3 regions of the Janthinobacterium sp. UMAB-60 genome follow, and region 1 is predicted to be linked to each of the others. Evidence: predicted binding sites of a transcription regulator. Region 1 holds the regulator's gene; each other region holds the start of a gene.
The links. Region 1 encodes FNR, which switches genes on or off when oxygen is low (the NO sensors DNR and NnrR bind a similar motif). Its sites were predicted from a motif close to TTGATNNNNATCAA; they were not measured.
Positions count from the first base shown of each region.

Region 2: cydD (thiol reductant ABC exporter subunit CydD) is a predicted target of FNR. The motif match lies at 1,461-1,474, and genes of this name have one in related genera.
Region 3: K0F86_RS24005 (PAS domain-containing methyl-accepting chemotaxis protein) is a predicted target of FNR. The motif match lies at 1,408-1,421, and genes of this name have one in related genera.

Region 1 covers NZ_LT607485.1:358,379-361,658, forward strand. Annotated here, with positions in the region: gene K0F86_RS09590 (response regulator) at 1-595, opposite strand, end outside; gene fnr (fumarate/nitrate reduction transcriptional regulator Fnr) at 835-1,593, shown strand; gene K0F86_RS09600 (FixH family protein) at 1,597-2,121, opposite strand; gene ccoG (cytochrome c oxidase accessory protein CcoG) at 2,268-3,280, opposite strand, start outside.
Region 2 covers NZ_LT607496.1:51,067-54,346, reverse strand. Annotated here, with positions in the region: gene K0F86_RS27700 (PEP-CTERM sorting domain-containing protein) at 1-572, opposite strand, end outside; gene K0F86_RS21760 (GbsR/MarR family transcriptional regulator) at 849-1,421, opposite strand; gene cydD (thiol reductant ABC exporter subunit CydD) at 1,539-3,239, shown strand; gene K0F86_RS21750 (amino acid ABC transporter ATP-binding/permease protein) at 3,236-3,280, shown strand, end outside.
Region 3 covers NZ_LT607500.1:7,037-10,316, reverse strand. Annotated here, with positions in the region: gene K0F86_RS24005 (PAS domain-containing methyl-accepting chemotaxis protein) at 1-1,297, opposite strand, end outside; gene K0F86_RS24000 (DEAD/DEAH box helicase) at 1,741-3,280, opposite strand, start outside.

The sequences.
Region 1 (3,280 bases):
AATAGCCGCTCTTGCCGATCTTTTCCGAACGCAGGCGTCCCAGCAGGTTGTCCTTGTACAGGCGCAGCACGCCGATCACCACGCCGGCCACCTGGCCATCGGCCGTGAGCACGGGCGCGACCATCTGCACGATGGGCATGCCGCTCGATTTGCCCAGCATCGGCTCGGTGATCATGGGCTGGCGCGTGCGCAAGACGGTCTGGAAATACTCGCGCTCGGCCACGTTGATGCCGATGCGGCCCGTGACCAGCGGCATGTCGGCCACGACGGCGCCGTGCGCATCGAGCACCAGCACGTCGTCGAACAGCACCAGCATCGCGCGGCGCGAATAGTATTCGCGCAATTGGGCGGGCTGGCCGATCAGTTCCGGCGGCTGCTGCCTGGCCGTCAGCGTGACGATCTGCAGCAGCATGCCCAGCTTGTCGTCGAGTTCGGCAGCGGTGCGGGTGATCAGGGCAGATTGCTGGCTCAGCAGTACTCGGGTGAAGTCGGCGCGCATGTGCTGCAGCTGGATCATGGTGACCAGCGCGATCATGGCGATCGAGGTCAGGCTGGTGGCCAGCGCGACTTTTGCTTTGATGCCGAGTGGCTTCATGATTTCCTTTTCAGTACCGGGCGGCACAGGCGGCAGATAATGCTGTCAGGAATTTTCCTATCAATGCCCCAGCTTGGCAAGCGCCACCGCGCAAATTGCCCTCCCCGCATGGGCTTTTGACGATGTTGCCATATAATCAAAGTCAGAACGTCGTTTATTCAGCGGAACTGCGGTGAAATTGGCACACGGCAACCCTGTATGCAGTAAACTTGTTGTTGCATTTTCTAAAAGGTACCGACATGACTGAAGCGCTACTCACTCCCACCATGCCCACAGTGACCGTGGAAGCGTTGCGTGCGCGATGCTCGACCTGCAGCATGCATCAATTGTGCCTGCCAATGGGCCTCGATGTGGGCGACATGGACCGGCTGGACCAGATCATCGGCCGCCGCCGCAAGATCGTGCGCGGTGCCTCGCTGTTCCGCATCGGCGACTCGTTCCAGAACCTGTACGCGATCCGCCTGGGGCACTTCAAGACGTACCAGATCAATCCGGGCGGCGAAGAGCAGGTGACGGGTTTTCAGATGGCTGGCGAACTGCTGGGCATGGATGCCATCAGCGCCGACCGCCACCACTGTAATGCGGTGGCGCTGGAAGACAGCGAAGTGTGTGAAATTCCTTTTTCCAGCCTGGAACAATTGCTGGGCAATATGCCGACCCTGCTGCGCCATTTCCATCGCATGATGAGCCAGGAAATCACGCGCGAGCAAAGCGTCATGCTGTTGCTGGGCAATATGCAGGCGACCCAGCGTTTTGCCGCCTTTATCGTCAACCTGGCTTCGCGCTATGAAGCGCGCGGCTATTCGGCCAGCAAATTTCAGCTGCGCATGTCGCGCGAGGAAATCGGCAATTACCTGGGGCTGACCATCGAGAGCGTCAGCCGTTTATTGTCGAAATTCAAGAAGGAAGGCTGGCTGCGCGTCTCCAACCGCGAGATCGAGATCTTGCAGCCGGCCAAACTGAAGGCCATTACGGCCGGTACCGACGTCTGCAAATAAGGCTTACAGCTCTTCATCGGCGTGCAGCGCGATGCTGCGCTGCAGCGGCCAGGTCCAGATGCCGGACAGGCGCCACTCGCGTTTGTCGTTTTCCACCAGTACTTGCCAGCGGCTGCGTTCGAGCATCGGCAGCGCTACGGAAAAATTGCCGGCCGCATCGGGCTGCACCAGCAGCTTGATATCCTTTTCCGGCAGTGTCGCATGCGCCAGATGCAGCTGCAACGGACCCTGATAAGCCTTGCCGAAGCTGTGCACGGAACCACTGAGGCGCGCTGACGCCACATCATAGGACAGGCTGGTATCCATGGCCAGGTCGCTGGCGATCGTGTCGCGCCGCAAGTCCTGGTTGATCGCCTTGCCCTGCTTGTAATAATCACCCACCACCAGCGCATCGGGCTGCGTAAACGCGATATACGCCATGCAGCTGCCGACGACCACGGACAGGCCGGGACCGATCATCAGCAGCCAGGGCCAGCGATGCTTGTACCACGGTGCAACGGGAGGTTGCAGTTTCAGACTGTCGGACATTTTGTTCTCCTTGGGGGCGGACCCTGTGGGTCTGACCCCAGCTTTTGCTTCCGGGTTGAAAATCAAGTGACCCTAACGCATGATTGATGATACCCCTACGGCGAAATACCGGGGTCGGACCCAGAGGGTCCGACCCCGAATCAACATCACCGCGGCACGATGAAGACCGCGCTTTCACGCACATGCAGCGACGGGTCGTCCAGCGAGTGCAATTCGATCGCAATCTTGTTCGACCCCTTTTCTCCCACGCCGTGCGGCACGCGCAGGCGGATCGGCCAGCCCAGCGTTTCCGTCGGCTGCAAGGTCACCTCTTCGCGCGTCAGCAAGGTCAGGCCCGGCAAGCCGGAAGCGCTGATTTTGAAATGCTGGGTTTGCTCGGACGTGTTCATGATCTGCAGGCGGTAGACGTTTTCGATCATGCCGTCTTCCACTTCGCGTCCCATCGAACCGCGGTCGCGGATCACGTCCATTTTCAGGGGCGTGCGCAGGGCCAGCGAGGTACACACGGCGATGATGATCAGGGCCAGGATGGAAGTGTAGATCAAGACGCGCGGGCGCATGGCGCGCTGGCGTATCTGCTTCGAATTGAAGTTGTTTTCCATCGCATGGTCGGTACTGTAGCGTACCAGTCCCCGTGGCCGCTCGACCTTGTCCATCACGGTATTGCAGGCATCGACGCAGGCGGCGCAGCCGATGCATTCATACTGCAGGCCGTTGCGGATATCGATGCCGGTCGGACACACCTGCACGCACAGCGTGCAGTCGATGCAATCGCCGAGCTTGTCGTTGTTGCCGGCCTTCTTGCTGATGGCGCCACGCGGTTCGCCGCGCTTGGCATCGTAAGTGATGATCAGGGTGTCCTGGTCGAACATGGCGCTCTGGAAGCGCGCGTAGGGGCACATGTATTTGCACACCTGCTCGCGCAGCCAGCCCGCGTTGCCGTAGGTTGCCAGGCTGTAGAACAAGACCCAGAACCATTCCCAGGGACCGAAATTGAGGGTGGTCACCGCCTGCGCCAGTTCCTTGATCGGCGTGAAGTAGCCGACAAAGGTAAAGCCCGTCCACAGGGCGATGGCGCCCCATACCAGGTGCTTGGCCGTCTTCTTGACGGCCTTGCGCACGGAGGGTCCCTGCTTGTCGAGGGCCATGCGCGCGCTGC
Region 2 (3,280 bases), on a different contig from region 1:
GAGGCTTGCTCTCCCTGGCGGCGGCGTGCCAGGAAGCCCAGCATGCCCAGGCCGGCGAGCAGCATGGCATAGGTTTCAGGTTCCGGCACGGCGGAAATGAAGGCCCTGTAGTTGCTCAGATCCTTGGGCAGGCCCGCCACCGTGAAAGTGGCGCCAGCGGCCACAGGTGCGGCCCAGTGGAACACCAGTTCGCCCTGGCCGAAGTGGATGGCCAGATAGTCATAGGCGGCCGCGCTCGTATACGAATTGACGCCGCCGCTCAAGCCTGCCGTGGTGCCGGCAGTGCAGCCCGAGGTGGCGTTGTCGCAAAACGAGACGGCGGCGCCCAGACTGCTGCCGAACACGCCATTGATGTAACCCTGGATGGCCACAGGACTCTGCGGCACCAGATTATCGTCATAATATTTCACCTGCAGTGCCGGCGATGGTGAATACGTGACGGCGCTGCTGGCGATGACGAAACCGCTGGCCGGACCCACGTCGATCCATGTGGCAGCCTGTGCCAGGTCCCCAAAGGCCGTCAGGGCGGCCAGCATGGATGCCTGTATGGCAACGCTTGTTATGCTTTTCATCAAAATCCCCTTTGTTTTATTGAAGGCATTTCATGGCTTCAGGGCGCGCGCCATCCTGTCAGGGAGGTCATTTTGTCGCCCGATCGCCTTTGCGTGAGTACGCATATGCAAGCTTAGTCTCGATGCAAATCAATGCAATTTAAATAATTCTATTGATTTATTTGATAATATCGCATACGCCTATTTATGGCTGTGCTAGCGAGAGTGCTCGCGGCGATCAGAAACGGCGTGAGAGGACACGCCGCTTGGTGCCAGAGGGGGAGGCAGGAGGAGGCTTCAGTCGTTGTTGTTGCTGACGCCAAACAGGCGGTCCTTGGCGTTGAGCAATTTTTGCACCTTGGCGCCCATTTTCATCAGCTGCGCCATCGATTCGGGCGACAGGCGCTGCAAGTCGTCGAACCAGGTGTTGGCCAGGTCGACCAATTCATACATTTCGCGCATGCGCTCCTGCGCATACTGGTCCACGGGTTCCGTGGCCGGCGCCAGCAGCGATTCGCGCAGCACCGTCAGGGTGGGCGCCACTTCGCGACGCCGCCGTTCGGCGGCCACCACGCGGAAGATTTGCCACACATCGCCCAGAGACGAAAAATACTCGCGCCGGTCGCCGGGAATGCGCGACTGGCGGATCAAGCCCCAGCCCTGCAATTCCTTCAAGCCAATGCTCACGTTCGAGCGTGAAAAACTCAGGTGTTCCGCGATTTCGTCCGCGTGCAAAGGATGCTCCGCGACAAACAACAAGGCGTACACTTGTCCCACCGTACGGTTAAAGCCCCAGCGGCTGCCCATCTCGCCGAAATGGCTGACAAAGGTCAGGATCAGCGGCGTCATGTGGATATTTTGAGTTTTCATAATTATCTGAATTTTTTCACGCCACACCCGCAGGGTCAATTGATATATGTCATGTTTCGCAGTATTATACAAAAAATCGAATTTACAGAAAATTCTGAAAACTCAAAAAGTATAGAGATGCCGACCACGCCACTGTCTTTGCCCCGCTTTATCCTCCCCCGCGCCGCCAGCCTGGCGCAAGGCGGCGCCGCCTTGTTGTGGCTGCCACAAGCGGCCTTGCTGGCCTGGGCCGTGCAAGCCATGCTCGATGGTGCACCGTGGCGCGCGGCCCTGTTGCCGGCCGCTGGCGTGCTGCTGCTGGGCGTGCTGCGCGCCAGCGGTGAAGCGTGGGGCGCGCGGCGCATGTACGCGGCGGCGCGCGCCCATCTGAGCACCTTGCGCGCCCAGGTGGCGCAAGCGCTGGCGCAGCGTTCGCCGCTGGACCGCCAGCGCGCGCAGTCGGGCCAGGCGGCCAGCGTCATCGCCGAGCAGGCCGAAGCCATCGTGCCGTATCTGGTGCGCTACAAGCCGGCGCGCTGGAAAGTGCTCACCGTGCCGCTCGTGATCCTCGCCGTCGTGACGCCGCTGTCGTGGATCGCCGCCTTGATCCTGCTCATCGCCGCGCCCCTGATTCCCGTCTTCATGGCCCTGGTGGGCATGGGCGCGCAAGCGGCCAGCCGCGCGCAGATGGTGGAAATGGGCAGCATGAACGCCTTTCTATTGGACCGCCTGCGCGGCCTGGCCACCCTGCGCGCGCTCGACGCCGTCGACGCCACGGCCGCGCGGCTGGATGCCTCGTCGCAATCCGTGCGCCGGCGCACGATGGTGGTGCTGCGCATCGCCTTTTTGTCGTCCGCCGTGCTGGAACTGTTTTCCGCGCTGGGGGTGGCCATGGTGGCGGCGTTTATCGGGTTCTCCTTGCTGGGCAGCATCAATTTCGGCACCTGGGGCCGCGAACTGACGCTGGGGCAGGGCTTGTTCATCCTGCTGCTGGCGCCCGCATTCTTCGAACCCTTGCGCGAACTGGCCGCCGTCTGGCACGACAAGGCGGCCGGCGAAGCGGGCCTGGCCGGCCTGCATGACCTGGCGGGCGAGGGCGTCGCCCTGCCTGGTGCCGGCGTGGAAGTTGCCGCCGTTTCCGCCGCCGCCATGGCGGTGGCACCACCACCGGCCATCGACATCCGTGAACTGCGCTTTGCCCACCCTGGCGAAGCGCCCGTATTCGACGGCTTTGACTTGACGGTGCGCGCCGGCGAACACGTGGCCCTGCTGGGCGCCAGCGGCGCCGGCAAGACCACCTTGCTATCCTTGCTGGCCGGCTTGCTGCCCGCCAGCGGTGGAGAGATACGCATCGGCGGCGTGCGCCTGACCGACAGCAGCGTCAATACATTGCGCCAGCGCATGGCCTGGATGGGCCAGCGTCCGCACGTGTTTGCCGCCTCCGTCAGCCAGAATGTCACCCTGGGCCGCGTTGGCGCGAACGCGGCGCAGGTGGCGCAGGCGCTGCATCTGGCCGACCTGGCTAGCGTGGCGCAGGCGCAGCCGGCCATCATGCTCAGCGATGGCGGCCAGGGCTTGTCCGGCGGCGAAGCCGTGCGCCTGGCCCTGGCCCGCGTGGCCCTGCATCCGCATGCCGATTTGCTGCTGGTCGATGAACCGACGGCCCACCTGGACAGTGAAACGGCGGCGCGCGTGACGGACGCCTTGCTGGCACTGGCCAAGGGCAAGACGATGCTCGTCGCCACGCACGACCCCGTGCTGGCTGGCCGGCTGCAGCGCACGGTGCAGGTCGATGTCCGGGCGCAGGCACAGGAGCACGAACAGGAACAGCCGGCATGAACACTTCCCTCATATCGAACCCCGTCCTGCGGCAATTGCTG
Region 3 (3,280 bases), on a different contig from region 1:
TGGCGATCGAATGGTCGATCAGGTTTTTCACCTCTTTCGCCGCTGTTGCCGAGCGCTGCGCCAGGCTGCGCACCTCGCCCGCCACGACGGCAAAGCCGCGGCCATGCTCGCCCGCGCGGGCCGCTTCCACGGCCGCGTTCAAGGCCAGGATATTCGTCTGGAAGGCGATGCCATCGATCAGGCCGATGATGTCGAGAATCTTGCGCGACGAGCTGCTGATCTCATCCATCGTGGTGACCACTTCGCTGACGATAGTGCCGCCCTTGGCCGCGACGGTGGACGCCTGCACCGCCAGGTCGTTGGCCGTGGACACGTGGTCGGCGCTGTTTTGCACGGTGGACGTCAGTTCTTCCATGCTGGCCGCCGTCTGCTCCAGGCTGGACGCCTGCGATTCCGTGCGGCTGGACAGATCCATATTGCCCGTGGCGATTTCCGCCGTGGTGATGCGGATATCCTCGAAATTGGCGCGCACGTCGCCGATAATGCTGTGCAAGTTGATGTTGGTCTGGCGCAAGGCCGCCATCAATTGACCCATGTCATCATCACGCACCTTGTCGATCACGCCCGTCAAATCGCCGCCCGCCATCTTGCGCGCCATCGTGATGGCGTCGCCCAGCGGCGCGACCAGCGAATTGTGCAGATGGGCCCAGAAATACAGCATCAGCGCGACGGCGGCGGCGGCGGCACCGCTGAGCCAGCTGCGCGTGGCCGTGCTCGTATCGCCATCGATATTCCACACGGCGCAGCCGAGGATGGCCAGCACCACGCCAAAGACGATGCAATGCAGGGCCAGGTCTTGCGACAGGGTCAATTTGCGCCACTCGGCCAGCTTGGCGGCCCAGCCCTGGCGCACGACGCGGCCGTTGCGGATCGCCAGGTTGGCGCTATTACCGTCCTTGAAACTTTTATACAGGGCCGCCGCCTCGTTGATCTGCTCGCGCGTGGGCTTGGTGCGCACGGACATATAGCCGATCGGGCGTCCATTTTCGATGACGGGCGTGATATTGGCGAAGACCCAGTAAAAATCGCCGTTCTTGCAGCGGTTCTTGACCATGCCGGTCCACGGCATGCCCGTCTTGATGGTATCCCACAGGTCGGCAAACGCTTCGGCCGGCATATCGGGATGACGCAGGATATTCTGTGGCGCACCCAGCAATTCCATTTCTGAAAAGCCGCTGACCTCAATGAAATACTGATTGGCGTAATTGATGTTTCCCTGTAAATCCGTGGTGGAAACAATCGTCATGCCTTCATTTAATACGTATTCCTTTTGCGTGATAGGCGTATTGACCCGCATCGTCGCTCCTCTATTTTTTTTCAACTAGCATAACAAAATCATAAAAACAATATACCACATCAAGCACCGGCGAGATATCACCACGGCGACAGTGACGCTGGTCAAACAATTTAATAAAAGTCAATTTATTTATGTTTTATGATTTACTTTGATTCAACTTGATTGATTTTATTGAAATGTAAAATTCAAATTGCGTGCAGATACAATAATTAATAAAAAATTATGTATTGATGTAGCAGGCAATAAATATGGTGTGGGCGACGATAAAAAGATGCGCAAGCGCCGCAATAACCGCCGGCACATGGCGACGCCTGCCGGCAAGCATGACGCATCAGCAATGAACATTTATTGAGGGGAAATAAAAACTGGCGCGAGCGCGCCAGTGGAATATATGTCTCCAATCCGCGACACAGGCGCCGGGGAGGCGCCTGTGCAGGGATGGCTTACTTGAACGTTTTACGCGGTGGCGACTTTGGACGCGCTGGCGCAGGTTTGCGCTCCGTCGTGCCGTCATCGAGGCTGATGCGCAGTTTCTGACCCGAAACGACGACCGATTTCAGGTGGTCGAGGATTTCCGGCGGCATGCCTTCCGGCAAGTCCAGCACGCTGTAGTTGTCAAAGATATCGATACGGCCGATATGCTTGGCTTCCAGGTTCGCTTCGTTGGCGATGGCGCCCACGATGTTGCTTGGCGTCACGGCGTGCTCACGGCCCACTTCGATGCGGTAGGCCGTCACGCCCGGGCGTGGACGTTCCTTCTTCGGCGCGCGCGGCGCTGGTGCTGCCTCGCCCGCGTCCGCTGGCGCATCCTTGAACGCTGGCGCGGACTTGGCGGCGAACGGCTTGCGCGGCGCGGCTGGCGGCGCCAGGTCCGGTGCGTCGCCGTCGCGGCTGATGCGCAGTTGCTGACCAGCAACCCAGACGGACTTCAGCTGATCCAGCAATTCTTTCGGCATGGTATCTGGCAAGTCCAGCACGCTGTAATCGTCATAGATTTCAATGCGGCCGATGTTTTTCGAATCGATGCCCGCTTCGTTGGCGATGGCGCCCACGATATTGCCCGGTTTCACGCCATGCTGATGACCTACCTCAATACGGAAAGTCTGCATGCCGGCGTCGGCAGGACGGGAGATGCGTTCCTTTTTCGGGAAGGCCGGGCGTTCGCCACGGTCGCTGCGCTCGTTACGCTCGAAGCGGTCGCCCCGTTCCGGACGGTCATTGCGTTCGAAGCGGTCCTGGCGTACAGGACGGTCGTCTTGCCACGTGGCTTGCTCGCGCGCCTTGTTCTTGTCCAGCAGCAGAGGCGTATTGCCACGCGCCATCTTCGCCAGGGCGGCGGCGATTTCGATGGCAGGAATGTTTTGCTCGCGCTCGAAATCTTCGATCAGCGACTGGAACTGCTCCAGTTCGCCCAGGGCCAGGGTTTCGCTGATCTGTTCCTTGAACTTGGCGATACGCACATCGTTGACGGCCTGGATGGTCGGCAATTCCAGCATGCTGATCGGCTGACGGGTCGAGCGCTCGATAGCCTTGAGCAAGTTCTTTTCACGCGGGGTGATGAACAAAATCGCTTCGCCGCTGCGGCCGGCGCGGCCCGTGCGGCCGATACGGTGGGTATAGCTTTCCGGATCGTGCGGCACGTCGTAGTTGACGACGTGGCTGATGCGCTCGACGTCCAGGCCACGGGCGGCTACGTCGGTAGCCACGAGGATGTCGATCTTGCCGTCTTTCAACTGCTGGATCGTGCGCTCGCGCTGCGCTTGCTGGATGTCGCCATTGATGGCGGCAGCCGAGAAGCCACGGGCTTGCAGCTTGCCGGCCAGCTCTTCCGTGCCCAGCTTGGTGCGCGCAAAGATGATCATGCCGTCAAACGCTTCCGCTTCCAGGATGCGCGTCAGCGCGTCGAGCTTGTGCATGCCCGACACCAGCCAGTAGCGCTGGCGGATGTTGTCGGCCGTGCCCGTCTTGGCGGCAACCGTCACT